Regions from separate parts of the Xanthomonas campestris pv. campestris str. ATCC 33913 genome, predicted to be linked through region 1. Evidence: predicted binding sites of a transcription regulator. Region 1 holds the regulator's gene; the other holds the start of a gene.
The links. Region 1 encodes HrcA, which represses chaperone genes, less so after heat shock. Its sites were predicted from a motif close to TTNGCACTCNNNNNNNNNGAGTGCNAA; they were not measured.

Region 1 (15,705 bases):
CTGCATCGGGTGCCGGCTTACCGATTACCAGGCCTGCGCTATCAAACAGGCCAATCGCACTAAAAGTCGGGGCTCAGCAGGCATGCCGCTCTGCCGATTGCAGCGAAATCCACCCCCCGCAAGCGCGGAGGGAAAGTCACTGCGAACTCGGGCGGGCACATCGCGCCGCGAGCCCGCAGCATGCGGGACCCGCCCGGTAACTCAGGCGCTCTGCAGCAGCTTGCGCGCCGCCGCGCGGGCTTCCTTGCTGACTTCCACGCCGCCGAGCATGCGCGCCAGTTCTTCCTGGCGTGCCTGCGGGCCGAGCAGTTCCACCGCGCTCTGGGTCATGCCATCCACCGGCGCCTTGCTCACGCGGTAATGCGCGTGGCCCTTGGCGGCGACCTGTGGCAAGTGGGTAACGCACAGCACCTGGCGTTCTTCGCCCAGGGCACGCAGCTTCTGGCCGACGATGTCGGCCACCGCGCCGCCGATACCGGAATCCACTTCGTCGAACACCATGGTCGGCACGCTGTCCAGGCCAAGCGCTGCCACTTCGATCGCCAGCGAGATACGCGACAGTTCGCCGCCGGAGGCCACCTTGCGCAGGGCGCGCGGCGGCTGCCCGGCGTTGGCGGCGACCAGGAATTCCACCCGCTCGGCGCCATTGGGATCCGGGCGCAGGGTCTCTTGCGGCTGCAACTGGATCAGGAATTGCCCGCCGCCCATGCCCAGTTCGCCGATCAGCGTGGTGGTGGCAGCGGACAGCGCCTGCGCGGCGCTCTGGCGGCTGGCGCTGAGGACGCTGGCGGCGCCTTGCCAGACGCCGATGGCCGCCTCGATGTGCTTGTCCAGCTGCTGCAGGCGCTCGTCGGCGCCGCGCAGGCTCTCAACCTCGGCGGTCAGGTGGTCGCGATGCGCGGCCAGCTCGTCAGGCGAAACGCGGTGCTTGCGGGCCAGGTCATGCAGGCGGCCGAGACGGCGCTCCATGGCCTCGAATTGGGTGGGGTCGGCATCCAGGTCGTCGCGCACGCGGTCGAGCAGGGCAAGCGCTTCTTCGATCTGGATCGCGGCGCTGTCCAGCAGCGCATCCACTTCGCCCAGCCGCGGCTCGTGCTCGGCCACCCGGGCCAGGTCGTGCCGGCTGTCCTGCAGCAGGCCCAGCGCCGAAGGGCCCTCGTCGCCATTGAGCTGCTGGACCACGCTCTCGCAGGCGCCGATCAAGGCAGTGGCGTGTGCCTGGCGGCGATGGTTGGTGTCCAGCGCGGCGATGGCCGCCGGGTCCAGGTCCTCGCGCTCCAGTTCGGCCAGTTGGTGCTCCAGAAAGCCGATGCGGTCGGAGACATCGCCTTGCGCAGACAGGGCATCGCGCTCGTCCAGCAGCGCCTGCCAGCGCTGGCTGGCCTGGCGCACCTGCTCACGCTGGGCGCTGTTGCGGGCGTAGGCATCGAGCAGGGCCAGCTGGCTGTTGCGGGCCATCAGCGCCTGGTGCTCGTGCTGGCCGTGGATTTCCACCAGCCGCGCGGCCAGGTCGGACAGCTGCGAGGAGGTCACCGGGCGGCCGTTGATCCAGGCGCGCGAGCCGCCGTCGGCGCGAATGATCCGGCGCAGCTGGCATTGGGCATCGTCATCGAGCTCGTTGTCGGCCAGCCAGGTCAGGCCGGGATGCTCGGCCGGCAGCTGGAATTCGGCCGACAGCTCGGCGCGGTCGGCGCCGTGGCGGACCACGCCGCTGTCGGCGCGCAGGCCGGACAAAAAGCCCAGCGCATCCACCATCAGCGACTTGCCGGCGCCGGTTTCGCCCGAGACCACGGTCATGCCCGGCCCGAATTCGAGTTCGGTGGCGCGGACAACGGCGAAATCCTTGATTGAGAGGTGTCTGAGCATGGGATCGAGTGTGAACGCTTTGGGGAAGCTTAGGGCCGATGGGGACGCTGGGGGAATGGGATGCTTGCCAACCCCGGGGCCAGACATTATCTATGCCCAGTCTCACCGGATGATCCCATGCGCGCGTCCCAGTCCCCAATGCTCGACCCCCGCGCACGCCACCTGCTGCGCACGCTGATCGCGCGTTACATCCGCGATGGCGAACCGGTGGGCTCCAAGACGCTGGCCCAGCATGCCGGCCTGGATGTCAGCCCGGCGACGATCCGTAATATTTTGGCCGACCTGGAAGACATCGGGCTGCTCAGTTCTCCGCACACCTCGGCCGGGCGGGTGCCCACCGCGCACGGCTACCGGGTGTTCGTCGACAGCCTGGTGCAGATGCAGCCGCCCGGCGAAGAGGAGGTGCGCCGGCTGCGCGCCGAGTTGGCCAGCAGCAACGGGACGCAGTCGCTGCTGGGTAGCGCTTCGCAGATGCTGTCGGCGATGAGCCACTTCGTGGGCGTGGTCAGCGCGCCGCGGCGCGAGCAGTTTGCGTTCCGGCATATCGATTTCGTGCCGCTGGACGCGCGCCGGGTGCTGGCGATCCTGGTATTTGCCGACAACGAGGTGCAGAACCGGGTGATCGAGCCGCGCCGCGCCTACGAGCCGGCCGAGCTGGAACGGGTGGCCAACTACCTCAACGCGCAGTTCGCCGGGCGCGCGCTGTCGGACATCCGCGCCTCGCTGCTGCGCGAACTGCGGCTGGCCAAGAACGAGATGGAGCAGTTGCTGGCGCATAGCGTGGACCTGGCCAGCGAGGCGCTGGTGCCGGCCGACGACGACGGCATGGTGATGGCCGGGCAGACCCGCTTGATGGGTGTGCAGGACCTGTCGGACCTGGACCGGCTGCGCGAGCTGTTCGAGGCCTTCGCCAGCAAGCGCGAGATCCTGCAGCTGCTCGAACGCACCATCCAGGCGCCGGGTGTGCGCATCTTCATCGGCGAGGAAACCGGTATGGTGTCGCTGGACGACGTCTCGCTGGTCACCGCGCCGTATACCGCCGGCGGCCAGGTGCTGGGCGTGCTGGGGGTGATCGGGCCCAAACGCATGGCCTACGACCGGGTGATTCCGCTGGTGCAGACCGCCGCGCAGATGCTGGGCGCGGCCATGGAGCCGCCCGGCACGCGATAACCGCGCTCGATCGGAGCGATGGCATTTGCTTGAAACGCGCGCGAGCGCCCACATACGGGGTGACGTTGGGGCGGGCGTTCCGCTTGCCCGGGAACTGCACATGAACCAAGACCACCCCGAATTCGACTCCGAAGACCTGTCCCAGAACCCGCCCGAGACCGATCCGCTCAAGGCCGAGATCGAGTCCTTGCGCAGCGAGATCGCCCTGGTCAAGGCCGACGCCCTGCGCGAGCGCGCCGACCTGGAGAACCAGCGCAAGCGCATCGCCCGCGATGTGGAGAACGCGCGCAAGTTCGCCAACGAGAAGCTGCTCGGCGAACTGCTGCCGGTGTTCGACAGCCTGGACGCGGGCCTCACCGCCGCCGGCACCGAACCCAGCCCGCTGCGCGATGGCCTGGATCTGACCTACAAGCAGCTGCTCAAGGTCGCTGCCGACAACGGCCTGACCCTGCTCGACCCGGTCGGCCAGCCGTTCAATCCCGACCAGCACCAGGCGATCAGCCAGGGCGAGGCCGAGGGCATCGCGCCGGGCCATGTCGTGCAGGTGTTCCAGAAGGGTTACCTGCTCAACGAGCGCCTGCTGCGCCCGGCCCTGGTGGTCGTGGCCAAGCACGACTGAGCACTGCTGCCGGCTGAACCGGCCGGCGCAGACGCGGAACGCAGATTCGTACAGGTGGCTTGAACACCTGCGCACCACCCCCACATCTCAGCCAGACCCGGCGTCGCCGGACACAGCTAAAGACTCATCAGGAGCGTATCCATGGGCAAGATCATTGGTATTGACCTCGGCACCACGAACTCGTGCGTGGCGATCATGGACGGCGGCAAGGCCCGCGTCATCGAAAATTCCGAGGGCGATCGCACCACGCCCTCGATCGTCGCCTACACCAAGGACGGCGAAGTGCTGGTCGGTGCCTCGGCCAAGCGCCAGGCGGTGACCAACCCGAAGAACACCTTCTACGCGGTGAAGCGCCTGATCGGCCGCAAGTTCACTGACGGCGAAGTGCAGAAGGACATCTCCCACGTGCCGTACGGCATTCTGGCGCACGACAACGGCGATGCCTGGGTGCAGACCAGCGATTCCAAGCGCATGGCGCCGCAGGAAATTTCCGCACGCGTGCTGGAAAAGATGAAGAAGACCGCCGAGGACTTCCTGGGCGAAAAGGTCACCGAAGCGGTGATCACGGTGCCGGCGTACTTCAACGACAGCCAGCGCCAGGCCACCAAGGACGCTGGCCGCATCGCCGGTCTGGACGTCAAGCGCATCATCAACGAGCCGACGGCTGCTGCCCTGGCCTATGGCCTGGACAAGAACGGCGGTGACCGCAAGATTGCCGTGTACGACCTGGGCGGCGGCACCTTCGACGTGTCGATCATCGAAATTGCCGAGGTCGATGGCGAGAAGCAGTTCGAAGTGCTGGCCACCAATGGCGACACCTTCCTGGGCGGCGAAGACTTCGACAACCGCGTCATCGAGTATCTGGTCGACGAATTCAACAAGGATCAGGGCATCGATCTGCGCAAGGATCCGTTGGCGCTGCAGCGCCTCAAGGACGCCGCAGAGCGCGCCAAGATCGAGCTGTCGACCTCGCAGCAGACCGAAGTGAACCTGCCGTACGTCACCGCCGATGCCTCGGGCCCGAAGCACCTCAACATCAAGTTGACCCGTGCCAAGCTCGAAGCGCTGGTGGAAGACCTGGTCAAGAAGTCGATCGAGCCGTGCCGCACCGCGTTGAACGACGCCGGCCTGCGCGCCAGCGACATCAACGAAGTGATCCTGGTCGGCGGTCAGACCCGTATGCCGAAGGTGCAGCAGGCCGTTGCCGATTTCTTCGGCAAGGAACCGCGCAAGGACGTCAACCCGGACGAAGCCGTGGCCGTGGGCGCCGCGATCCAGGGCGGCGTGCTGGCTGGCGACGTCAAGGACGTGCTGCTGCTGGACGTGACCCCGCTGTCGCTGGGTATCGAAACCATGGGCGGCGTGTTCACCAAGATCATCGAAAAGAACACCACCATCCCGACCAAGGCCTCGCAGACCTTCTCCACTGCCGAAGACAACCAGTCGGCCGTGACCGTGCACGTGCTGCAGGGTGAGCGCGAGCAGGCCCGCTTCAACAAGTCGCTGGCCAAGTTCGACCTCTCCGGCATCGAGCCGGCGCCGCGTGGCATGCCGCAGGTGGAAGTGTCCTTCGACATCGACGCCAACGGCATCCTGCACGTGTCGGCCAAGGACAAGAAGACCAACAAGGAACAGAAGGTCGAGATCAAGGCCGGTTCGGGCCTGTCGGATGAAGAGATCCAGCGCATGGTCGCCGACGCGGAAGCCAACCGCGAAGAAGACAAGAAGTTCCAGGAGCTGGTGCAGACCCGCAACCAGGCCGATGGCTTGATCCACGCCACCCGCACCGCGATCACCGAGCATGGCAGCAAGGTGGGTGGCGATGTGATCGGCAAGGTGGAAGCGGCCCTGGCCGACCTGGAAACCGCCATGAAGGGCGACGACAAGGCGCAGATCGAAGCGCGCAGCAAGACCCTGGAAGAAGCCGGCCAGTCGCTGTACGCCGCGGCCGCCGCGGCAGAGCAGGGCGGCAACGCCGATGCGGCCAGCGGCAATGCGCAGGCCTCCAAGGCCGCCGATGACGTGGTGGACGCCGAGTTCACCGAGGTCAAGGACGATAAGAAGGCGTGAGTCGGGAATAGGGAATAGAGAATCGGAGGAGCGGTGCTACGGCATCGCTCCTTCGCTGTTCTGACCCTTCCGGATGCCTGCTGATGTGAGGATGTACGCTTTGAACGATTCCCTTCTCCCGATTCCCGATTCCCTGTCATGAGCAAACGCGATTACTACGAAGTTCTGGGCGTGGCCCGTGGCGCCAGCGACGAGGAGCTGAAGAAGGCTTATCGGCGTTGTGCCATGAAGTACCACCCGGACCGCAATCCTGGCGACGCTGCTGCAGAGGCAACGTTCAAGGAATGCAAGGAAGCCTATGAAGTGCTGTCGGACGGCAACAAGCGCCGTGCCTACGACGCGCACGGCCATGCGGCGTTCGAGCACGGCATGGGCGGCGGCGGTGGCGGGCCTGGTGGTCCGGACATGGGAGATATCTTTGGCGATATCTTCGGCAATATTTTTGGCGGTGGCGCCGCCGGTCCGCGCGCTGCGCGACGTGGTGCCGACGTCGGCTACGTGTTGGAACTGGATCTGGAAGAAGCCGTCGCCGGCATCGAGCGGCGCATCGAGATCCCCACGCTGATCGAGTGCGAACCCTGCCACGGCAGCGGCTCGGAAGACGGCAAGGTGGAAGTCTGCGCAACCTGCCATGGGCGCGGCCAGGTCCGCATCCAGCGCGGCATCTTCGCCATGCAGCAGAGCTGCCCGCATTGCGACGGCCGCGGCACGCTGATCCAGAACCCGTGCAAGACCTGCCATGGCGCAGGTCGCGTGGAAGAGGACAAGGTACTGTCGATCAAGGTGCCGGCAGGCGTGGACACCGGCGACCGCATCCGTTTGGCAGGCGAGGGCGAAGCTGGCCCGGCCGGTACGCCGCCGGGCGATCTGTATGTGGAAGTGCGCGTGCGCGAGCATGCGATCTTCCAGCGCGATGGCGACGACCTGCATTGCGAGGTGCCGATCCGCATTTCGCAGGCCGCGCTCGGCGACACCGTGCGGGTGGCCACGCTGGGCGGCGAAGCGGAAATCCGCATCCCGGCCGAAACGCAGACCGGCAAGCTGTTCCGGCTGCGTGGCAAGGGCGTGCGCTCGGTGCGCAGCCGCAGCGAGGGCGATCTGTACTGCCGCGTGGTGGTGGAAACGCCGGTCAACCTCACTACCGATCAGCGCGAATTGCTCAAGCAGTTTGAGGCCACGTTCACCGGTGAGGACGCGCGCAAGCATTCGCCCAAGTCGGCGACCTTCATCGATGGAGTGAAGGGTTTCTGGGATCGGATGACCTCCTGATCCAGGGGCGCAGATCCAGCTGATGTGATCCAGCAACGTCCGGCGTGCAGCGATGCACGCCGGATTTTTTTATGGAATCGCCTGCACGGATTGCCCTGCCCAACTCGGCATAACTAAGAGCGGCTAACAAAACGTAGCGAGCAGCCGTCAGGTGGGTGCGGACGGCGCGGAGGAACCGGAGTGTACGTGGGCACATGAGGATTCCGAGCACCGGCCGCGCCCGCCTGGCGGCAGCGCAGTAGTTTTGATAGCTGCTCTAAGCAGTCACCAGGCGCAGCGTTGTGGATGCACGGGCGTGCCATTCCTGCTGTTTCGACAGCACGCTTGCTGGCTTGCGCGGATAATGGGACATCTCTTTCGAAGATGGTGCCTGCATGAGCGACGCAACCGACAGCCACCTCGTCCACGGCCGCCGTCAGCGCCCGGATGGTCCTGCACCGGTCGATGTGATCTCGGTGCAATCGCAATTGGTCTACGGGCATGCCGGCAACAGCGCGGCGGTGCCGCCGTTGCGCGCGCTGGGCTTACGCGTGGCGGAAGTACCCACTACCTTGCTGAGCAATGCGCCGTTCTACGCCACCTTGCGCGGACGCATCCTGCCGGCCGACTGGCTGGCGGATCTATTGCTGGGCGCGACCGAGCGCGGCCTGCCGCAGCGTGCACGCTTGCTTGTTTCCGGTTACTTCGGCAGCCTGGCCAATGGCGAGGCTTTTGCGGACTGGCTGGAGCAGACCCTGCCGCAGGCGCCACAGTTGCGCTATTGCCTGGACCCGGTGATTGGCGACACCCACACCGGCCCTTACGTGGAGCCCGGGTTGGAGCGCGTGTTTGCCGAGCGGCTGTTGCCGCATGCCTGGTTGGTGACGCCCAATGCCTTCGAGCTTGGTCGCCTGACCGGGCTGCCGAGTCTGGAACAGGACGATGCCATCGTCGCTGCACGCGCCTTGCTTGCGCGTGGCCCGCAATGGGTGCTTGCACATAGCGTGGCCGGCGGCACCGGCGAGCTGGTGACCCTGGCCGTGAGCGCTGAGGCAGTCTATCGCTGGGCCAGCCCGCACCTGCCGGTGGACGTGGCCGGCACCGGTGATGTGCTGATGGCGTTGCTGATCGGCCTGTTGCTGCGCGATGTGCCATTCGAGCAGGCGGTGGGGCATGCACTGACCGGCGTGCATGCGGCGCTGGAGGCCACCCTGGCTGCTGGCTTCGAGGAATTCGATGTGCTGGCTGCCGCGCCGGCCGCGCTTGGCACCGCGCCGCGCTTTGCGGTTGAGCGACTGGCGTGATCGCGCATCCGGTCGTTGGCATCGTCGGGATCGCCGGCGCCTACGGACGCTGGCTCGCCCAATTCCTGCGCACGCGCATGGGGCTGGAGGTGATCGGCGTGGATCCGGCATTACCGGACGGGCTGGACGACGCCACGCTGGTGGCGCGCGCCGATGTGCTGATTTTTTCGGCACCAATCCGCCACACCGCTGCGCTGATCGAACGCTATGCCGCTCTTGCCGGCGCGCGTGCGGCGGAGCAACTGTGGCTGGATGTCACCTCGATCAAACAGGCGCCAGTCGCGGCGATGCTGGCGTCGCAGGCCGAGGTGGTGGGCCTGCACCCGATGACCGCACCGCCCAAGTCGCCCACCTTGAAGGGGCGGGTGATGGTGGTCTGCCGCGCACGTGTGCAGCGCTGGTCCGGCTGGGTGGATGCGCTGTGCAGCGCGTTGCAGGCCGAGTGCGTCTACGCCACGCCCGAACACCACGACCGCGTGATGGCGCTCGTGCAGGCCATGGTGCATGCCACCCATCTGGCGCAGGCTGGCACCTTGCGCGACTACGCCCCCTTGCTCGGCGAGTTGCGCACCTTGATGCCATACCGCTCGGCCTCGTTCGAACTGGATACCGCGGTGATCGCGCGCATTCTCTCGCTCAACCCGTCGATCTACGAAGACATCCAGTTCGGCAATCCTTACGTTGCCGAAATGCTCGACCGCTTGCTCGCGCAGCTGCAAGAACTGCGCGGCTTGGTGGTGCAGGGCGATGATGCGGCACGCTTGCGATTTCGGCAGGCCTTTCTCGATGCCAACGCGCAGGCCCTGCAAGGCGACTCACTGGCGGCCGGCAACTACACCTATGAACGGGTGGGCTACCTGCTGGCCGACCTCACCGAGCCGCTGACCTTGAGCGTGTATCTGCCCGAAGACCAGCCGGGCTCGTTACGCGTGTTGCTGCATGTATTCGAGCAGCACGGCGTCAACCTGTCCTCGATCCACTCCTCGCGCACGCCCGGCGGCGAGCTGCACTTCCGGATGGGGTTCGAGCCGGAGAGCGATCGCGCTGCACTGGGCCGCGCCGCAGCGCAAATCGATGCCGACCGGATCGGGCGGGTGTTGGAGCGCGTTGATCGGGAACGTTGAGTCTTTCGAGTCATCGTCATGCACCGGAGTATGCAAGACCTGACTCATCAGCGGCAGCGATGTAGTCATAGGCCTCGCGTCTGCCCACGCCTGTTCCGCATCACGGGTAGGCAGGCTTCAAGGTGCTTTGCTTCTGTCAATCGAGTGGCCTCGGGACGCACCACATCTGCGGGAGCAACGCAGTGGCAAGTGGAAACGCACTCGCCTGCTAAGTAATTCGAACGACTGTGAAAGCGACCCCGAGCACTGGCGCTGACGCATGGCAGATTCATCCACACAGGGTGTGGATGAATCCTGGACAAGCATGTGGATAACTCGCATCAGCCCTTGCCGCGCAACGGCCGGGTTTGCCATGGTCAAAAAATGACCAGCTGGCGTTATGCCGCTTGCAGGCTCAGTTCGCCGCCGCTGGTGACGAAGCGTTGGCCCTGCCGCAGCAGATGGCGACCGTCGGGGAGCTCATAGCGTGGTGTCGCGTGTGTCTGCGCGCGCCCCTGCGGTTGGTCGTCGCGGAACTCGATGATCACGTAGGGCTCGCCGTCTGCACCGACGGCTGGAAATTGCCGAAAAGACATCTCGCACCTCCTCAGTTTCAAGGTTGCAATGCGACCGTCAACGATCGCGCGACCGGCGCTGTTGCCGGTGTCGCGAGCATGCGCAGCGCCGTGTTACCGATGCGTCGTCAAGCGATGAAGCACACAATGACGGCGCCGGTTGTGGCTGCTTTTTAGCTTCTCGCGCTACGCGCGCGACACTTCGAGGGCATGGCAGTGGTGCGTTGCACGCTGCCCAGCGGCGGGCCTGTTGGGCTGGATGCACGGACATCCGGCCAGCGCCAGCGTGCGCTACTGGCGCAGCATCAAAGCGTCACGGTCCGCGGTGGCGGCGGCCAGTTCGGCACGTGCGGAGGCGATCCGCGCCTGTGCATCGATCAGCCGTACGCGGGCATCGTTGGCAGTTTCTTCGCGTTGATTGACGAGAAAAAAGTCGCCCGAGCCCAGTTCAAAACGGCGCCGCTCCGCCGCAGCGAGCCGGTCTGCCAGGCTGCGCTCCTCATCGGCGATGCCGGCCAGTCGCTGGGCGGCATTGAGCGAGATGACGATGGATTCCACTTCCACCGAAATCTGGTCGCGCAGGAAGCGACTGCGTTGATCCAGCGCCTCGATCTCCGCGCGTGCCTCGGCCACGCGGCCTTTGGCGGAACGATTTTCCAGCGGCACGCTGAAACGGAAGCCGATGATCGCATCGGTCGGCGAACGGTTTGGGCCACCCACGCCGGGCGCGCCCAGATCCTTGCTGACCTCGAAACTCACGTCCAGGCGTGGCTTCAGATCGTTCTGCGCCAGCATCAGGCGGGCGGTGGCCTGATCGATGCGGGTCAGCACGGCGCGGTAATCGGGGCGTTCCACCGGCGCGGTGATCTTGCTGGCGCCGGCCAGACCTTCGAGCGCGGAGGCGTCGGCGGGCAGCCGCTCGGCGGACACGATCAGCGGCATGCCGGCGTCGTCGCGCAGATACAAGGACAACGCATTGGCCGCATTGGCGAAGTCCTGCTCCGAGCGCACCACAAGCGCGCGGCGGCGCACCAGGTTCTGGTCGTTTTCGGTCAACAGAATGGTTGGCCGTGCGCCGAGCGTCACCTGCCGGGAAATGGCGTTGCGGCGGCGTTCGGCCAGCTCCAGCAGGTCCTTGTAGGCCCGCAGCTTCAGCCCGGCCGCGACCCAGCTCTGGTAGGCATCCACCGCGCGGCGCTGCACGCCAATCGCCACCATCTCCGCTTCGTACTGCGCCACGTCGATGTCGCCGCTGGCCACGCTGCGACGGGTGCGGCGCTCATCCACCACGCGGTCGCGCAGCAGCGCATACAGCGCACCGACTTTCACTTCGCCGCCGCGGTCGGTGTAGGACTTGTCTTCGTAGACCGGAAACGACCCGCGCGAGGACCGGTACCCGCCGTAGTAGTAGCCGCCGTTTTCCTCGAAGGGCCGCTTGACCGTGCTCTCGATCGAACTGCCGTCGTAATAGCCGGCCTCGCGCGAGCGGCCATCTATATCGAACACCGTATCGAACGCGCCATTGGCCGATAGCCCCTTGCCTTCGGCCTGGCGCACCTTGGCCAGCGATTCGACGATTTGCGGCGCCGAGCGGGCAGAGGACTGCAACACCTCGTCCAGGGTCAGGGCAGCGGTCTGGGCGAATGCCGCTCCGGGGCAGAGTGCGATCAACAGGGCAACAAAACGGTGCATCATTTCTTGCCCGTCGCGTCGTCTTCGGCCTTGTACGCCGCCGGCTTGGCCTTGCCGTCATCCTGCTGCGTGGCCGTCGGGCGGCGGTCGAATTCCAGCGGGAAGTTGTTGAGTTGGCGCCACAGTTCGTAGCCGACCCGCACGGTTTCGCCCTGCACCCAGCCGCGCACCTTGCCGCCCTGGCGCGCGAATTCCTGCGCCGGCCACGCCGGCTTGCCCGGCATGGGTTCGACCAGGATGCGGAACAGTCCGTCGGGCGCTGCGTTGGGGTCGATCGCACGCACGCGGCCATCGAACATGCCGTGCGCCACTGACGGCCAGCCGCTGAACTGGATTGCCGGCCAGCCTTCGAACTCCAGCCGCACCGGCCGTCCGGGGCGGATCAATGGCACGTCGCGGCCGTCGATATACAGCTCGACCGCACGCTCCACGCGCTCGGGCGCGATCACCGCGAGCACCGTGCCCGGCGACACCATCGCGCTGCCGCTGGCGGCGTTGAGCTGTTGCACGCGGCCGTCGCGCGGCGCACGCACCAACTGCGCAGACTGGCGATTCAACTGGATGTCGATCCGGGTCAACTTGGCGCGCGACTCGGCCAGCTTGGCATCGGCTTCGGCCACCTTGATCTGGGTCAGCTCGTAGTCACGGCGCCCGGCCAGGCCTTCGGCCAGCAATTGCCGGCTGCGCTCCACATCGATGCCGGCCACCGCGCGTGATTGCTGGATGGCGGCGATCTCGGCCTGCACCTGCGCCCGTTCGCTGGCCAGGCGGGTCAGCAGGTCCGGGTCCAGATCGCCGACGCGCGCGATCGGGTCGCCACGCGAGACATGCTGGCCGTCGTGCACGTACCACGTCTCGACACGGCCGGGAACGAAGGCGGTGACCTGCTGCTGGCGATCGCCCGGGTCCAGCGAGACCACCTGTCCCTTGCCGCTGGCGGTCTGCACCCACGGTGCCAGCGCCAGGATCGCCGCGGCAATGGCCACGCCGATCAGCAGCATCCAGGCCAGTGCCTTGGCGATGCTGGGCGGCCGCATCGCCGCCAGGGTTGGGAAGTGCGCGTTGCGATCAGCGGCCTGGCGCATCGTCTGCCTCCTGCATGGATGCGATCAGGGCATCGCGCGTGGCGTAGCGCTGCTGCTGTCCGGGTTGCAGGCGGAACCAGCCGTCCAGGGTGATGTCCTCCGGCCGGCCGGTGCACAACAAGGCGGTGGTGCCGGTGGCTTTCAAACGACGCAGGATCTTGGTCAGGCGTTCGGCCGGAATCAGGTCGTACAGCTGCGACAGCATCAGCACACGCGGTTGCACCAGCAGCGCGTTGGCCAGCTTCAGCGCCATCACCTCGCCGATCCACAACGGGTAGCCGGAGGCGGCCAGACGCGTGTCCAGCCCCTTGGGAAGCGAGGCAATGCGGCTGCGCAAGCCCACCGCGTCGATGGCTTCCAGCATCGCTTCGGAGCTCACATCACTGGAGGCCAGCGCCAGGTATTCGCGAATGGTGACCTCCACGATAGTGGGGCGGTCGAGCACGGTGACTTCCGAACGCAGCAGATACATGTCGAAGGTGGCCATGTCGGCGCCGCCCACCATCGCCAGCCCGCGGTCGGGCACCACGTGCCGTTTCAACACCATGGCCAGCAGCCGCTCGGCACCGCCATCGGCCAGCGTCACCAGCTGTTCGCCGGCGGCCAGCGAAAAGTCGAACCGCGCGCCATCGATCACCACCCCATCCAAGCGGACCGCGCTGTTGCCCGGGGTCTTGCCCGGCGCCACCACGGCGCGTTCCTGCGGAATCGCGAACAGCAACGAAAGTTCCTCGGAGCTGGCGACCAGGTCGTAGAGCGCATCCAGGTAGGTGCCTAGCTGGGAGATACCGTAGAACACCGCGCTCAGGATCAGCTCGGCCGCCACCAGCTGGCCGATCGACAACTCACCGCGCAGGATCAGGTTGCCGCCCAGTGCCAGCAACGCGGCGCTGGCCACCGCGTAGACCAGCAGGAAGGAGGCGGTCTGGGTGAAGCTGTAGCTGAAGTGGCGCCGATGCCGATCGATGTAGGCGGCCGTGACCGCCTCGGAGCGATCCATTGCGAAATCGAGATGGCGGCTGGACTTGTAGAACCCGTTGGAGCCGCCGACGCTTTCCAGCCAGCGTGCTGCCTCGTGCTTGGCGTGGCTCAGATCCACCGCGGTGCGGATCGACCCGCGCGACCAGATCATCCAGATGCTGAAGATCACCAGCAGCAGCAAGGCGTTGAAGCCCAGGAAAAACGGGTGGTAGAAGCTGGTGACGATCAGCCCCACCGCCGACTGCAGCACGATGGTGAACGCACCGATGGCCAGACTCGGCACGGCCTTCTGCACCACCACCAGATCGAAGTAGCGGTTGAACATGTCGCCGCGGTTCTGGTCGGCGAAGAACGGGTTTTGCGCATGCACGGCGCGCACCGTGATCTCGGCCACCACGCGTGCGAACAAGCGGCGTTCGAACAGCGCCATGACCCACACCCGCATCGCGCTCAGGCCGGCGACCAGCAGCAACAGGCCGAGCAACAATACCGACAAGGTCCATAGCGGCGTGGGCAGCGCGGTGTTGGCCACGCTGTTGATCAGCAACTGCACCGAGATTGGCGTGGCCAGCGACAACAGACTGATCGCCACGCCGTAGACGATGGCCAGACGCACATAGGGCATGTCCGGCCCGACGATCTCCGCCAGCCAGCTTGCCGCTTCCCGCCATCCGATCTGTTTGCCCGCCGCCATTGCACTTCCGCTGATGAGTTCAGTGCAGCATTGACGAGTTCGTGCTTACGAACAAGGCCGGCGAGCTTATTTGCCGCATAGGATTTTCCTATGCGGCGGCGGCACGCAGCAATTCGGCGATAAGCCCGAACGCCGGCGCACGGCCGGCACCTTGTCGCCAGAGCAGGCCGATGTCGCGGTAATAGCGCCCACCCTTGACCGGCCGTACCACCACATCGTCGCCCTCGCGGATCTCCTGGCGCACGTACAGATCCGGCAGCAGCGCCAGGCCCATGCCCATGCCGGCCATCTGCCGGATCGCATCCAGACTGGTCCCTTCGTAATCGCGCAGCACGTTGGCGCCGACTTCCGCCGCAATCGCGGCCACCTGCTCGGCCAGGCGATATTCCGGCATCAGCGTCAGCAAGCTGGTGCCGCGCAAATCGGCGGGGGTGATGCAGGCCTTGGTCCGCAGCGGATGGTCGGCGGCCATGGTCACGTGCAACGGTTCGCGGAACAGGCGTTCGCTGTGCAGGCCGCGCCCGGCCACCGGCAACTGCGCCAGGATCACGTCGTGCACGCCAGTGGCCAGGTCGCTGGCCAGCACTGTTGGCAATCCTTCGCGCACATGCACGCGCAGCGCCGGATGCTCCCGGTGCAGCCGCGCCACCAGGCTGGGCATCAGGTACGCGCCCAGCGTGGGCGACACGCCGAGCCGGATGGTGCCGATCAGCGAATCTGCCGAGGTGGCGCGCACGTCTTCCAGGTCGGCCAGATCGAGCAGGATGCTGCGTGCACGCGCCAGCAGTTCGCGCCCCAATGGGGTAAGGATCGCCGGCCCGCCGCGTTCGAACAACGGCGCGCCGATGATGGTTTCCAGTCCCCGGATCTGCTGCGACAGCGAGGGTTGCGAAACGCCCATCTGCTCGGCGGCACGGGTGAAGCTGCCGGTGTCTGCCAGCGCGACGAAATAACTGAGTTGGCGGATGGTGGTTCTGGGGCGGGGCATGGGTCAGCTCCTGGCCTCAGCGCGTGCGGGCGTGCATGCCGAGGTGGCCGTACGCGCGTGCCGCGTGATTGCAGCGATCAGTGAGCGTGTGGCGGTCACTGATCGATGAACTGCAGCTTCGCCAACTCCGCGTACAGCCCGCCTTCGGCCACCAGTTGTGCATGCGTGCCCTGCGCCACGATGCGGCCGGCGTCCATCACCACAATGCGATCTGCCTTGAGCACCGTTGCCAGGCGATGCGCGATGACCAGCGTGGTGCGGCCCTGCATCAAGCGGTCCAGCGCCTGCTGCACCGCGCGCTCGCTTTGTG
Region 2 (15,705 bases), 2.3 Mb from region 1:
TGCCGGCGCGCACCGTGGTCTGGGCCGCTGGCGTGGCCGCCTCGCCGTTGGCGCGCACCCTGGGCGTGCCGCTGGACCGCGCCGGCCGCGTGCTGGTGGAACCGGACCTCAGCGTGCCCGGCCACCCGGAGATCTTCGTCGGTGGTGATCTGGCCTCGGTACAACAGGACGGGCGGCCCGTACCCGGCGTGGCCCCGGCGGCCAAACAGATGGGCAAGCACATCGCCAAGGCGATCCGCGCACGCCAGCGCGGCCAGGCCGCGCCGGCCTTCCATTACCAGGACTTCGGCAACCTGGCCACGATCGGGCGCATGGCCGCCATCGTGCATGTCGGCAAGCTCAAGCTCTCCGGCATCGTGGCCTGGTGGTTCTGGCTGGCCGCCCACGTCTACTTCCTGATCGGCTTCCGCAACCGTTTCGTGGTGCTGGTGAACTGGGCCATGGCGTACTGGAGCTACCAGCGCGCCGCACGCATCATCTTTGGCGGCACTGACCAGCCACCGCCCAGCAAGGACGGATGACAGCCGGCGGGCGGTGCGCGATGCTGTGCCGCCCGCTGTCGACCGTTGTGCCGTGGCCACTGTCTTGTTCCTGCTGGATCTGCTCGGCACCTTCGTGTTTGCGCTCAGTGGCGCCACCGTGGCGGTGCGCAACCGCCTGGACCTGTTTGGCGTGCTGGTGCTGTCCTGCGCAGCGGCGGTTTCCGGCGGCATCGTGCGCGATGTGCTGATCGGTGCCACGCCGCCGGCAGCGCTGGTGCACCCGCACTATCTGATCACCGCCTGCCTGGCCGGTATCGCCGGCTTCTACTGGCACACCGCCGTGGAGCGCCTGCGCAATCCGGTGCAGCTGTTCGACGCGGCAGGGCTGGCGCTGTTTGCGGTCTACGGCACCAGCAAGGCGCTGGATTACCAGCTCAGCCCACTCAGTGCGACGCTGCTCGGCATGCTCAGCGGCATCGGCGGCGGCATCGCCCGCGACCTGCTGGTCGCGCGCACCCCGGTGGTACTGCAGGCCGAACTGTATGCGGTGGCGGCGCTGGCCGGCGGCGGCCTGGTGGCGATCGGCCATGTTCTCGGCCTGCCGCAATCCTGGTCGCTGACCGCCGGTGCCGGCGTGTGCTTTGGCCTGCGTTTCATGGCGATCCGCTACGGCTGGCATCTGCCGGTGGCACGGCTGCCAGAGTAGCGCTGCGCGCAACCGGCGTTGTTCCAACGTGACCTGACGATTCGTAACGGCTGTCGTTGCGGCCGTGCTGCGTGCATGGCGTTGCTGGGCCAACGAGACGTCAACACCCAACCGTATCGCCTGCCGTGCCACGCCCGCAACGCAAAACGGCCCGGAAGACCGGGCCGTTTTGTATCACTGGCAATGTCACACCGGATCAGGCGACGAACAGCGCCTTCATCTTCTTCAGCGCGTTCGCTTCGATCTGGCGAATACGCTCGGCGGATACGCCGTACTCGTCGGCCAGCTCCTGCAATGTCACCTTGGATTCGGAATCCAGCCAGCGACGCTTGACGATGTCGCGCGAGCGCGTATCCAGACCGGCCATGCCTTCGCGCAGCAACTGCAGCTGATTGTCTTCGCTGTCGTGCCGCTCATAAGCCTGCGACGGGTCTTCCTCGTTGGCCACGAGGTAGCTCACCGGCGACGGCGGGCCGTGGTCATCGTCTTCGTCCGACGAAGCGTCGAAGCCGATATCGCGACCGGACAAGCGCGACTCCATCTCCATCACTTCACGCTCGGAGACGTTCAAGTCCTTGGCAACCGCAGTCACTTCGGAGGCATTGAGCCAGCCCAGGCGCGTCTTGGACTTGCGCAGGTTGAAGAACAGCTTGCGCTGCGCCTTGGTCGTGGCGACCTTGACGATGCGCCAGTTCTTCAGGATGAACTCGTGCATCTCGGCACGGATCCAATGCACGGCGAAGCTGACCAGGCGCACGCCCATTTCCGGGTCGAAGCGCTTGACCGCCTTCATCAAGCCGATATTGCCTTCCTGGATCAGGTCGCCCAGCGGCAGGCCGTAGCCGTTGTAACCGCGGGCCACGTGCACCACGAAGCGCAGGTGGGAGTGGACCAATTCGCGCGCTGCGTCCAGATCCAGCTCGTCGCGGAAGCGGCGGGCCAGATTCTGTTCCTCATCGACCGACAGCACCGGGATCTGGTGCACGGCACCGATGTAGGCGTCCAGCGAACCGAGCGCACTGGGAATCGGGAGATTGTTTGCCACAAGGGCAGTCGAGGTGATCTGGTTCATAGGGCACCATCTTAGCAGTCGAACTATTGGACTGCTGGGTACAGAAAAAGTTCCAGCGTTCCATTTATAGGACGTTCGGGTTTCCGGCACCGGTGCTGTTCCAATCCGTGCCGCCTCGATTCAGGTGCCTACGCTACCACCGTCACCGCTCGCGGATCGTGACAAATCGCCTACTTGCCAGGCGCGATGGCCCAGCCCGTTCAGCCGCCGGCGAGGCTGAGATCCAGCGCCGCGCGCGACGGCAACGACCAGTCGATCGGGCTCAGTCCGCGCCGCTGCAAATGTTCGTTGGTCTTGGAGAAATGCTTGCAGCCCAGAAAGCCGCGGTGGGCCGACAACGGCGACGGATGCGGGGCCTTGAACACGCGGTGGCGCGCCTGATCGATCACTTTGCCCTTGGACTGCGCGTAGCTGCCCCAGAGCAGGAACACCAGGCCCTCGCGCTCGCGGTTGAGGGTTTCCACCACATGGTCGGTGAAGCCTTCCCAGCCCTTGTTCTGGTGCGCACCGGCGCGGCCCTGCTCCACCGTCAGCACCGCATTGAGCAGCAGCACGCCCTGGCGCGCCCATGGCATCAGGTAGCCATGGTCGGGGCGCGGAATGCCCAGGTCGTCCTGGATTTCCTTGTAGATGTTCAGCAGCGACGGCGGCACCGGCACCCCGGGCAGTACCGAAAAGCACAGCCCATGCGCCTGGCCTTCGCCGTGGTACGGGTCCTGGCCAAGCACCACCACCTTGACCTGCTCGAACGGGGTGGCATCGAAGGCGGCAAAGATCTGCGGGCCGGGCGGGAACACCCGCGCATTGGCGGCCTTGCGCTGGCGCAGGAACGCGGACAGCTCCTGCATCTGCGGCTGCAACAACCACTCCCCCACCCGCGCCTTCCATGACGGTTCCAACTGGATACGCCCCTCGCCTTCGGTCATAGCGTGACGGCCTGATCCTCCAGGCGCGCCAGCCGCAGCTGGAACAGCACCTTGGTCACCAGCAGGCGTTCTTCGATGGGCTTTTGCACCAGGTCGTTGGCGCCGGCCCGCAGCAGCTCGGACTGGTTGCGCGGGTTGGTGTCGCCGGTCATCACCAGCACCGGCAGGCGGCGCTTGCCGTAGGCGAAATCGATGCGGATGCGCTCGACCACATCGCGCCCGTTGAGCTCGCCCTTGAGGGTGACGTCGGTCAGCACCACGTCGATGCGCCGCTCGGTGCGGCCCAACGATTCGGCGGTGAGCAGCGCGAACGCGTCTTCGGCAGTGAGCACATGCACCACCTTGAGGCTCTGGCGCTCGAGCATGCGCTTGGTCGCTTCGGCCACCACGCGGCTGTCCTCGATGTACAGCACGGTGGCGCCCACCACCGGCTCGGGCTGCACGTAGCCGCGGATGAAGGTCGCCAGCGCCTCGTGGCCCAGCGCCTTGTCGAAATAATCGGTGACGTATTCGGTGAAGCGGCGCTCCACCAGATGCTGCTGCGCATCGCCGGAGACCACGATCACCGGCACATAGGCCTGGCCGGCCGCTTCGCGCACGCTGCGCGCCAGCGTCAGGCCGTCGCCATCGGGTAACGACAACGAGGTGGTGACCAGATCCACCGCACCGGCCTCCAGCGCATCGCGTGCTTCGGCGATGCTGGCGCAGCCGATCACCTGCACATTGGGCAAGTCGCGCTTGAGCACGTCGGCAATCAGCTTGCGTACCAGCTTGGACCCATCGACCACCATCACACGCGGTGCGTCGCTGATCAGGTGTTTGAGATCTGGTGGATGCATGGCAGGTCTCAGGTCTCGGTGGGGCGGGTCTGACGGAGGAAGTGGCCGGTGACCAGCCAGGCACCCAGCCAACCCAGCACCAGGGTACCCACCAACACCATCGCAGAATGCAGCAGATCCAGTCCGTGCAGGGTAAAGGAACTGCCGTAGCTGTCGGCCAGCGTGGCCAGCGGCGTACGCAATGCAAACCCGGAAGCGGCGATCAGAGCAAGCGCGACCGCGCCGGCACCCAGCCCGTACCACGCGCCCAGATACAGGAACGGGCGGCGGATGAAGCCATCGCTGGCACCCAGCAGCTGCAGCACGCCGATCTCTTCGCGCCGCGACTGGATATCCAGCCGCACGGTATTGCCGACCACCAGCACCGCGCCAATGCCGAGCAAGGCCGAGAGCACCTGCACCAGCCGTTCGCCGAAATGCAGCCAGCCATCTAGCCGCTTGCGCCACAGCGCGTCGTGTTGCACCTGGTCGGTCTGCGGCAAAGCCTGCAAGGCGGCGGCCAGCTGCGCATCGTCGGTGGCATCGGCCGGGGTGACGATCAGCAGCGTAGGCAGCGGGTTGTCGCCGAGTGCATCGATCGCTTCGTCCAGCTTGGCGTTTTCGCGCAGGTCGGCCAGGCCCTGCGCCGGCGTGCGCACGGCCACCTGGGCAATGTCCGCACGCGCGCGCAGCTCGCCGGCCAGGCGCTCGGCCGCATCGGCGGCCACGTCCACCTTGAGGAACAGATTGATTTCGCGCGACTGCTGCACGCTACCAGCCAGCAGCTTGACGTTGTCCAGCGCGATCGACAGCCCCAGCGGCAATGCCAGCGCCAGCGCCATCACCACGATGGTGAGCAAGGTGGCCCAGGGCTTGCGCATGGCGCGGCCCAGGCTGAAGGCGATGCTGTGCAGATGGTGGTCGATCCACACGCCGAACCGCGAGGGGGCCACCGATTCGGTATTGGCGAGCTTGCTCATTCGGCCAGGTCCTGCGGCGAGATGTCATCGACCAGGCGGCCGTGGTCCAGGATCAGCACGCGCTTGCGCATCTGCTTGAGCAGCGCCAGGTCGTGGCTGACCACCAGCACGCTGGTGCCGCGCGCCGGCAGCTCGGCAAACAGCTGCATGATTTCCGCGGCCAGTGCCGGGTCCAGGTTGCCGGTGGGTTCGTCGGCCACCAGCAGGCGCGGTTCGCCGACGATGGCACGGGCAATGCCCACGCGCTGCTGTTCGCCGGCCGACAACTGCGAAGGCAGCGCCTTCTCGCGATGGGCCAGGCCGATCCGTTCCAGCGCCGAGCGCACGCGCTTGCCGATTTCCGCACGGCGGGTGCCGCGCAGGATCAACGGCAAGGCGACGTTTTCGGCAATGCTGCGATCGTTGAGCAAGCGGTGATCCTGATACACCGCGCCCACCTGGCGGCGATGCAGTGGAATCTGCCGGCCACGCACCTTGAGCAGGTTGCGTTCGCCCAGCAGCACCGCGCCCTGGCTGGGCCGCTCGCTGAGGTGGATCAATTTGAGCAAGGTGCTTTTGCCGGCGCCAGAGTGGCCGGTCACGAACAGCATCTCGCCATCGGCCACTTCGAAGCTGACATCGGTCAGCGCCTGGTGGCCACCGGCGTAATGCTTGCTGACGTTGTCGAAACGCAGAACGGTCATCCAGCGATTATGCCGGAGCGCCAGCGCTTGCGTCGCATCGCCGGTGTGCGGCGATGCGATCCATGCGGCAATACCTCAGCTGCCGGAGACCAACGAACGCAGCCTGCGTCCGATGCGGCTCAGCAACGACGGGCTGCCCGACGGCTTGGCTGCGGCACGTACCGGCTTGGCCACGACCTGGGTGGGTTTGCGCGGCGCGGCGGGGGCCGGCACGGGCGTGGATGCCACCACCGGCTCGGCACCTTCGACCGGGCGGCCGTTGCGACGCCGACGGCGCTTGCGCGGTGCGCGCTCGCCTTCGGCCGCCGTGACGGCAGGAGTTTCTGCGGCAGCAGCGACAACCACTGGCGTCTCGCTGGGCGCTGCGGCCGGATCGGCCTCGCCTTCCACGCGCGGCTTGCGACGCGGCGGGCGCGGCTTGCCATCGGCACCGGCGCCGTCGCGACGACCGCCGCCACTGCCGCTACGCGATGCGCCGCCGGGACCGCTACGGCCACCGCCACGACGCGCTTCGTCGGCCGCACGCTGCTCGCGTGCTTCGCGGAAGATCGTGCCCACGCTGTCGCCAGCGTCGTCGTCGACCTCTTCACCTTCCACTGTTGCGCGCGGTGTGCGCGGCAACGGGGTCAGCAGCTCGGTAGTCACCGGCTCGACCGGGATCTTCTGCTCGATGTAGGCCTCGATGTCCGGCAGGCTCATCGCATAACGCTCGCAGGCGAAGCTGATCGCATCGCCCTCCTCGCCCAGGCGCGCGGTGCGCCCGATGCGATGCACGTAGTCTTCGGCGTCGAACGGCAGGTCGTAGTTGTAGACGTACTTGACGCCATCGATGTGCAGGCCGCGCGCGGCCACGTCGGTGGCCACCAGGATTTCCAGCTGGCCCTTCTGGAAGCGGTTCAGCAACGACTCGCGCTTCTTCTGCGGCACGTCGCCGGACAACACGCCCACGCGGTAGCCGTGCCGCTCCAGGGTGCGCGCCACCCGCTCCACGAACGCCTTGGTGTTGACGAACACCATGGTGCGCGCGCCTTCGCTGCGCGACAGCAGGCCCAGCAGCAGCGTCTGCTTCTCTTCGTCGGAGGGGAAATAGATGCGCTGACGCACCCGCGCGGCGGTGATGGTCTCGGTTTCCACGACGAGCTTTTCCGGCTCGTTCATGTGCTCGTAGGCCAGCTCCAGCACGCGGTGGCTGAGCGTGGCCGAGAACAGCAGCGTCTGGCGGGTGCCGCGCTCGGGCATGCGCCGCAGCAGGAAGCGGATGTCCTTGATGAAGCCCAGGTCGAACATGCGGTCGGCTTCGTCCAGTACGCAGATTTCGCAGGCGTGCAGCGAGACCACCTTGTGCTGTTTGACGTAGTCGATCAGCCGGCCCGGGGTGGCGATGATCACGTCCACGCCCTGCTGCAGCAGCTCGCGCTGCTTGTCGTAGTCCACGCCACCGTAGACCAGCGCAAAGCGCAGCCCCAGGTCGGCGCCGAACTTGACCGCGTCCTTGTGGATCTGGATGGCCAGCTCGCGGGTGGGCGCCAGGATCAGGGCGCGCGGATCTTCCGGCTTGCGGTCGGCCAGCGCCGGGCGGATCAGCAGGCGGTTCATCACCGCGACCAGGAACGCCAGCGTTTTGCCGGTGCCGGTCTGGGCCTGGCCGGCGACGTCGCCGCCCGGCAGGGCGACCGGCAGGGTCAGCGCCTGGATCGGCGTGCAGCGCGTAAACCCGGCGCTCTCCAGCCCGGCGACCAGCGCCGGATGCAGGTCGAACGAGGAAAAAGTCAAATCGGTCAGCGGTTTGTCGCTCATTATTCCGTCTTCGTGAGGCGCCCTGGGCAGCCCGGGCGCGGCTTGCATCGATGCCGACAGCGTCGCAAACTGCGGCTCTTGTGGCGGACAGCGCGGCTTCAGGACTGACACTTGATTCAGTCGCGCAATGCCCCAGTTTACCGCAATGTGGCGGCCTGCCCGGTCGGGTAGGCCGTTTTGGTTTCCAGGAGACCCAACGTGAGCGACAAGGTTCAACATGTCGGCGATGCCGACTTCGATACAGCTGTACTGCAATCCGGCGAACCGGTCCTGGTGGATTTTTGGGCCGAATGGTGCGGCCCGTGCAAGATGATCGCCCCGGTGCTGGACGATCTGGCCGATACATACCAGGGCAAGCTCAAGGTTGCCAAGGTCAACGTGGACCAGAACCGCGCTTTGGCCATCAAGTACCACGTGCGCTCGATCCCGATGCTGTTGCTGTTCAAGGACGGTGAGGTCCAGGCAAGCCAGATCGGGGCAGTTGGCAAGGGCCAGCTGACCCAGATGATCGACAAGACCCTGGGCGGCGCGGCCGCCTGAGTGACAGGGCGTCCAGCCATGGGCGCCCTGCGTTTTGCCGGCAGTTAACTCCTGCTTTGGCAGACGCTTGCGCCGCTCTGCGCGGCGGTGGTAGTGTCAGTTGATCCGGCACACGTTCGTGCGCCGCCGTACCCCTCTAGAAACCTCTTCTAGACTCCCATCACCACAGTTCGCCCCCCAGCCGGGCGCTCGCACTCTTAGCGAGGAATCAAGCACTTGTCCGAGAATCCTTCCTCCGATACCGGGAGCGTTGACGCCCCCGTCGAGAAGCGTGTGCGCAAGCCACGTGTCAGCAAGACCGCCGTCGCCCATGACGACGCCGGGTCGCAACAACCCAATCTTCCCTTGCCCAGCAGCCCCGCTCCCGAGGCTCCGCGCCCCGCGCAGACCCCGTCGCCGGCAGCCGAATCGGCGCCGGCGCAGTCGTCTGGCGATGGCGGCGCAGCCCAGGCTGGGCATGCTGGCGAGCAGCACGGCGAGTCCCGCGAGGGCGGCCAGTCGCAGCAGCAGCGCTTCAACCAGGCGCAGCAGCAGCAAAACCAGAACCAGGCGCAAAGCCAGGGTCAGGGTCAGGGTCAGCAGCGCCAGCAGCAAGGCCAGGGTCAGAACCAGGGCCAAGGCCAAGGCCAGCAGGGTCAAGGCCAGAATCAGGGCCAGGGCCAGAACCAGCAGGGCAACCGCCGTGACCGGTTCCGCAACCGTCGCGACCGTGGCCGCGACCGCTTCGGCAATGAGAGCGAAGGCGGCATGCCCTCGTCCGATGGCAGCAACGAGCCGTTCATTGCGCGTCCGCATCCGGCCGTGCCGGAAGGCTTCCCGGCGTACTCGCTGAGCGACCTCAAGCGGATGCCGGCGCAGAAGCTGCTGGATATCGCCGATCAGCTCAACATCCAGGAAGGCGTGGCCCGCGCACGCAAGCAGGATGTGATCTTTGCGCTGCTCAAGGTGCTCACCCGCCATGGCGAAGGCGTTGCCGCCGACGGCGTGCTGGAGATCCTGCCCGACGGTTTCGGCTTCCTGCGTGCCGCCGAGGCCAGCTATCTGGCCGGCCCGGACGATACGTATATCTCGCCGAGCCAGATCCGCCGCTTCAACCTGCGCACCGGCGACCATCTGTCCGGCCGCATCCGCTTCCCCAAGGACGGCGAACGCTATTTCGCGCTGTCGATCGTGGACACCATTAATGGTGAGCCGCTGGAAGCGAGCAAGAACAAGGTGCTGTTCGAGAACCTGACCCCGCTGTTCCCGCGTCGGCGTTTCCGTCTGGAACGCGGCGATGGGTCCACCGAGGACATCACCGGCCGCATCCTCGATCTGATGGCACCGCAGGGTAAAGGTCAGCGTGCGCTGATCGTCTCCCCGCCCAAGGCCGGTAAGACGATGATGATGCAGCAGGTGGCCACGGCCATCACCACCAATCATCCCGAAGTGCACATGATCGTGCTGCTCATCGACGAGCGCCCGGAAGAAGTGACCGAAATGCAGCGCACCGTGCGCGGCGAGGTCATCTCCTCCACGTTCGACGAGCCGGCCGCGCGCCACGTGCAGGTTGCCGAGATGGTGATCGAACGGGCCAAGCGCCTGGTCGAGCACAAGAAGGACGTGGTGATCCTGCTGGACTCCATCACCCGTCTGGCACGCGCCTACAACAACGTGGTGCCGAGCTCCGGCAAGGTGCTCACCGGTGGTGTGGATGCCAACGCGCTGCATCGCCCGAAGCGCTTCTTCGGTGCGGCACGTAACGTGGAAGAAGGCGGTTCGCTGACCATCATTGCCACGGCGCTGGTGGAAACCGGCAGCAAGATGGACGAGGTGATCTACGAAGAGTTCAAGGGCACCGGCAACAGCGAAGTGCATTTGAACCGTCGCATCACCGAAAAGCGCGTGTACCCGGCGATCGACATCAACCGCTCGGGCACGCGTCGCGAAGATCTGTTGATCGAGCCGGAGCTGCTGCAGAAGATTTGGATTCTGCGCAAGCTGCTGCATCCGATGGACGAAATCGCCGCGATGGAGTTCCTGCTGGACAAGATGAAGACCACCAAGTCCAACGACGAGTTCTTCAGCTCAATGAAGCGCTGAGTTCAGTTGGTGGTGTGTTACGAAAAAGCCCCGCATTGCGGGGCTTTTTTTATGGGCCGAATTAATTGGATCAGGCGTGAGGCCACCGCGACTTTCAACTCGCCCTCAGCGGGGCTTGACCGGCAGCACTGCGTGGCACCATCTCTTGAGCCCTGGGCGCCTGGCGTGCCTATCGACCAGTCGACCCGCATGCCGCCACGCCGCAGCGACACGGCCTTGGATTGCTCAGCCGCCTTGCAGCGGCGTCAGCAGCCGCACGCCTTCACCACGTACCGAGAACAGCCCGCTGTCGGGCAATGCATCCGGACTGTCAGTGGCCGACGCCAGCACGCCTTGATCGCTCCATGGCGCGCTTTGGCGTGGGCCCGGCAGATAGGACCGCCAGCTGGCCTGCCGTTTTCTCAGATCGCGTATCGAGTCGGTGATATCGAAGCTCACCGGCACGCGCATGGTCCAGTAGGGCGCCGTGTGCTCGGGCCCATCGCTAGGCGGATCGAAAGTCCACGTGCGTGCCTTGGCGATTGACGCGTCGGCAAGCGTCTTGCGCACGCGCTCGCGCTTGGCCGCGGGAATCGACACGGTGAGGTTGACCTGCTCTGCGACAAGATCCGCCACCTTGCCGTCGCGGCCGATCTTCAGCAGCAGATACACGATCCCGGTCGCGCCATCCTGAAACGCCGCCTTGGGATAGCTGGGTGGTGTCATGTCCTTGGCACGCACGCTGCTGCCGTCGCTGGCCTCTCCACCGAAGTGAGCGCTGCGGATCGAAACCAGATACTGATTCTTCTCGCCAGGCTTGGCGACCAGCAGCAGACGCATCGGCAGCGTGGTTGGCAAGGCGGTGCCACTGTCGGTGATCGGATCGAAGCGCCACCCCGCAATCGACTGCCTGATCCGGCTGCGCACGGCCGGCGGCAAGCTGTCTTCATTGGTCAACGTCACCGCAGTGACCGTGCCATCCGGCGTCAGCGTCAATTCGCCCGCAACATTCATGCTGGCCTCGACCTGTTCTGTCGCCTCGCTCGTGCGCGCCGCTACCTGGCCAATCGACAGCATCCCCAACATCGCTACCAGCCCCAACCGTTGCATCCACTGCATGACCACACTCCATTCGTCTTGGAACGTCCTTTTACCAGCAGCAGGCGGCAAACGGAATCGTCACGCCAGCTTCTGGGCGTCCGCATACGGCGGCGTGTCCGGGTAATCGTCTTCGCGCAGGCGTGCCTGCAGGTCGCGCCACCACTGCGGGTCGAACAGCTCGGGGTGCATGTGCTTGACCGCTTCCAGCTGCGAGGACGGCAGGCCCATGAACAACGCAAAACGCTCGGGAAACACGTCGCGCGGACCGACGTGAAACCAGGGCTCGGCTGCCATCTGCTCTTCATAACTGGTGGGCGTGGGCCAATCGCGGAAGGTGCATTCGGTGATCAGGCACAGCTCGTCGTAGTCGTAGAACACCGCGCGCTGGTGCCGGGTGATGCCGAAGTTCTTCAGCAGCATGTCGCCGGGGAAGATGTTGTTGCGCGCCATATCCTTGATCGCCTGCCCGTAGTCCAGCGCGGCGGCATGCGCGGCGGCGGGCAGTTGCTCGCGCAGATACAGATTGAGCGGGCGCAGGCGGCGCTGCACGTAGCACAGTGCGATCAGCACATCGTCGCCGTCTTCGCTCAGGCTCATCGCACAGCTGCTCTGCAGATCCTGCAGCAGTGCAGGCGAGAACCGCGCCTTGGGAAACCGCAGAAACCGGTATGGCTGCGCATCCAGCAGGCGACCAATGCGGTCGAGCTGAAACACCAGCTCGTATTTGCCTTCAACCTGCGCGCGGCTCATGGTCTTGGGGTATGCAAAGCGGTCGCGGATCAACTTGAACACCAACGGATAGCTGGGCAGCGTGAACACCACCATGACCATCCCCGGTGTGCCGTCGGCATGCACCAGCTGTTCGGCCGGGTGGGCCTGGAAGTGGCGGAAAAACGTGCGATACCGCTCGGTCTTGCCCTGCTTGGCACGCCCCAGCATCGTGTACAGCTCGTCGATAGGCTTATGCGTGAGCAGGCTGCGCAGAAACACGACCGCATCGCCGACGGTGGTCAGATCCGCCTGGAAATAGCTGCGGGAATTACTGAACAATTGCGCGACATCGCTGCGGCGCGTCAGCACCGCTTCGGCGCGTAGACCGGCATCGTCGTTGACCAGCGCAATCACACACGGCGAAAACCGATGTTCGCCGAACAAGCGCCCGACCAGATACGCACGACGTTCGCGATAGAACACCGTTTCCAGCAATTCGACGCTGCGCACCGGGTGCTCGCCCCAATGGGCAAGGTCGTCCAGCAGCCGTACTGCGATTGCCGCCGCGCAGCGGGTCCGGTGCGCATACGGCACCTCAAATGGATAATCGCCGAGCACACGCACCAGCATCTCGGTCAACCGGCCAGGCGAGACCGCGTAGGTATGCCGCGCCACCGGCACGGTGATGGCATCGGTGGGCTCGATATCCAACGCAATGAATTCGATCTGCGCATCCACGCCCTGGGTGCGGAAGTAACGCCGCGTCAGCGTGTTGTAGAAGGTCTTGTACAACTCCTGGTCGATCAGGCCGGTAAGCAGCTCCGCGTAATGGGTGCGGGCGCGCATCCAGAGCGCGCGATCGTGCGCCTGGCCCAGCAACACGGCGCGCAGGCGCAACATGCATTCGCTGATGTAGTGATCGTAGAGCGCAATCCGCGCCACCGCATCTTCGCGTGCGCCACTCCAGTCGCGCGTTTCGAAGCGCTGCCTGGCACGCGCGGTGATCTGCGAAAACTGCGCGTGGTAGTCCTGAAACGCCTCATAGACAGCACGACCGATCGCCAGCGCGCGGCGCTCGGATTGCGGTGGTAACGGTTGTTGGTTCATGGCTGTCCTCAGCGCTTGCGGCGGCGTGTCGTGGAAACGGCGGATGCTGCCTGCTGCGCGTGCGCCGCATGCTCGCGCGCCTGCTCCTGCAGCCACGCGCGGAAGGCGAGAAAACCGCGATGCGAGGCCGAACGCGTTGGATACACCAGGTAATGCGACCAGCTGGTTTTGAGCCGTTGCGCAGACAACGCCACCAGCTGGCCGGACGCCAGCAACAACCGCGCGCGCGTTACCCGCCCCAGTGCAACACCCACACCGTCCAGCGCGGCACGATGGTGCGCTTCGGATTCGTCCAGCACCGCCGCATAGCGGCGCGGCGCTTCGCCACCGAAGGTTGCAAACCAACGCAGCCAGTCGCCATCCGGGTCGCCCAGCAGCGGCCAATGATGCAGTGGCTGCGCATCGACCCCGCCCATGCGCGCGATCAGCGCGGGGCTCGCCATGGGCACCAGCCACTCGTCGAACAAGGGCTCGGCGATCAAGCCCGGCCAGTGCCCGGCACCGATGCGCATGCCGGCATCCACCTGCTGCTGGCGTTCGAAGTCCACCAGTCGCTCGCTCGAGAACAGGTTGATCTCGATGGTGGGATGCAGCGCCAGAAATCCACCCAGACGCGGCACCAGCCAGGCCGAGGCCATCGACGGCGTGATGCTCAGGGTCAACGTGTCTTCGCGGCGCGCAGCGAATGGCTGGAACGCTTCGGCGATGGCATCCAGATGCGGTGCAATGCGATCGAGCAACTGCTGCCCCTGCAGCGTGGCACTGACGCCGCGTGCGTGCCGTTGCAGCAATGGATACCCCAAGCGTTGTTCGAGCGAACGCACCTGGTGACTGAGCGCGCTGACGGTGAGGTGCATCGCCGCCGCCGCGCGCGACAGATTGCCCAGACGCACGGCACTGACGAATCCCTGCAATGCGTGAAGCGGCGGACGCGACATGGCTCACCCTTGAATGAAATTCAACGCCGACTTGCAAAAGCCTCGCTTTTGCCTCGGCCAGCCTGCACCTACTGTGGCTTTCACTCAAGTGGGAGCAGGATCATGCGCATCTTTACCGACTTGCTGTTCCAGCACGGGCACATTGCCGACCTGACGCTTGCACAGCAATTGGCAGAGCCGGACACGGCGCTGGATGCAGCTGCGCAGACAACGCAACCTGCTTTGGTCGCGCCGGACGCTGCGCGCCAGCAGCGTGCCGAACACCGCATGGCGCGACGTGCGCGCCGCTTGGTGCGGGCGATGACGGCGTTGTCGCCATTTCGCTGAAACGACAAGGCCCGCCTCTTGGCGAGGCGGGCCTTGGAGGTAGCACTGACCAACGTACCGACAGGCGGTGCGCGGGATCAGGCCTTGAGCGTGGCCAACACGTCGTTGAAGGTCTTGCTCGGACGCATCGCCTCGCTGACCTTGGCCAGATCCGGATGGTAGTAGCCACCGATCTCCACCGGCTTGCCCTGTGCGCCGTTGAGCTCGGCCACGATGGTGGCTTCGTTCTCGGTCAAGGCCTTGGCGAGCGGCGCGAACTTGGCCTGCAACGCGGTGTCTTCGGTCTGTGCGGCCAGGGCCTGTGCCCAGTACATCGCCAGATAGAAATGGCTGCCGCGGTTGTCGAGCTCGCCAACCTTGCGCGCCGGCGACTTGTTGTTGTCCAGGAACTGCCCGTTGGCCACGTCCAGCGCTTTCGCCAGCACGGTGGCGGACGGGTTGTCGTAACGGTTGCCCAGGTGCTCGAGCGAGGCAGCCAGGGCCAGGAACTCACCCAGCGAATCCCAGCGCAGGCAGTTCTCTTCGACGAACTGCTGTACGTGCTTGGGCGCCGAACCACCGGCGCCGGTCTCGAACAGCCCGCCACCGGCCATCAGCGGCACGATCGAGAGCATCTTGGCGCTGGTGCCCAGCTCCATGATCGGGAACAGGTCGGTGAGGTAGTCGCGCAGCACGTTGCCGGTGACCGAGATGGTGTCCTGGCCCTTGCGGATGCGCTCCAGCGAGAAGGTGGTGGCCTCCACCGGCGGCAGGATGCGGATGTCCAGGCCGTTGGTGTCGTGATCCTTCAAGTAAGTTTCGACCTTGGCGATGACCTGCGCGTCGTGCGCGCGTGCCTTGTCCAGCCAGAACACGGCCGGGGTGTCGCTCAGACGGGCGCGCTCGACCGCCAGCTTCACCCAATCCTGGATCGGCGCGTCCTTGACCTGGCACATGCGCCACAAATCACCGGCTTCCACAGCGTGCTCGAACACGGTGCTGCCGTTGCCATCGGTGACCTTGACGGTGCCAGCGGCGGCCATCTGGAAGGTCTTGTCGTGCGAGCCGTATTCTTCGGCCTTCTGCGCCATCAGGCCGACGTTGGGCACCGAGCCCATCGTGGAGGGATCGAACGCGCCATGCGCCTTGCAGTCGTCGATCACCGCCTGGTACACGCCGGCATAGCAGCGGTCCGGGATCACGGCCTTGGTGTCCTGCAGCTTGCCTTGCGCATTCCACATCTGGCCGGAATCGCGAATCATCGCCGGCATCGATGCGTCGACGATCACGTCGCTGGGCACGTGCAGATTGGTGATGCCCTTGTCCGAGTTGACCATTGCCAACCCCGGGCGCTGGGCGTACTCGGCCTGCACGTCGGCCTTGATCTGCGCCTGCACGTCATCCGGCAGCGTGCCGATGCGTGCGTACAGATCACCGATACCGTTGTTGGGGTCGAAGCCAACCGACTTCAGCACAT

Region 2: a site for HrcA is predicted at 2,272-2,298, ahead of rpoH (RNA polymerase sigma factor RpoH). Genes of this name have one in related genera too.

What each region holds. Positions count from the first base shown of each region.
Region 1 is NC_003902.1:1,716,993-1,732,697, forward strand. Features, by position in the region: gene recN (DNA repair protein RecN) at 202-1,866, opposite strand; gene hrcA (heat-inducible transcriptional repressor HrcA) at 2,005-3,036, shown strand; gene grpE (nucleotide exchange factor GrpE) at 3,137-3,655, shown strand; gene dnaK (molecular chaperone DnaK) at 3,797-5,725, shown strand; gene dnaJ (molecular chaperone DnaJ) at 5,864-6,994, shown strand; RNA gene XCC_RS07690 (sX9 sRNA) at 7,116-7,190, opposite strand; gene pdxY (pyridoxal kinase) at 7,369-8,277, shown strand; gene XCC_RS07700 (prephenate dehydrogenase) at 8,274-9,401, shown strand; gene XCC_RS07705 (hypothetical protein) at 9,779-9,976, opposite strand; gene XCC_RS07710 (TolC family protein) at 10,247-11,650, opposite strand; gene XCC_RS07715 (efflux RND transporter periplasmic adaptor subunit) at 11,647-12,732, opposite strand; gene XCC_RS07720 (ABC transporter ATP-binding protein) at 12,716-14,407, opposite strand; gene XCC_RS07725 (hydrogen peroxide-inducible genes activator) at 14,496-15,395, opposite strand; gene XCC_RS07730 (ABC transporter transmembrane domain-containing protein) at 15,491-15,705, opposite strand, start outside.
Region 2 is NC_003902.1:4,481,684-4,497,388, forward strand. Features, by position in the region: gene XCC_RS19520 (NAD(P)/FAD-dependent oxidoreductase) at 1-521, shown strand, start outside; gene XCC_RS19525 (trimeric intracellular cation channel family protein) at 574-1,188, shown strand; gene rpoH (RNA polymerase sigma factor RpoH) at 1,385-2,260, opposite strand; gene ung (uracil-DNA glycosylase) at 2,461-3,186, opposite strand; gene XCC_RS19540 (response regulator) at 3,183-4,025, opposite strand; gene ftsX (permease-like cell division protein FtsX) at 4,034-4,984, opposite strand; gene ftsE (cell division ATP-binding protein FtsE) at 4,981-5,667, opposite strand; gene rhlB (ATP-dependent RNA helicase RhlB) at 5,743-7,464, opposite strand; gene trxA (thioredoxin TrxA) at 7,663-8,004, shown strand; gene rho (transcription termination factor Rho) at 8,221-10,086, shown strand; gene XCC_RS19570 (hypothetical protein) at 10,312-11,184, opposite strand; gene aceK (bifunctional isocitrate dehydrogenase kinase/phosphatase) at 11,245-12,984, opposite strand; gene XCC_RS19580 (LysR substrate-binding domain-containing protein) at 12,993-13,922, opposite strand; gene XCC_RS19585 (hypothetical protein) at 14,025-14,249, shown strand; gene XCC_RS19590 (NADP-dependent isocitrate dehydrogenase) at 14,327-15,705, opposite strand, start outside.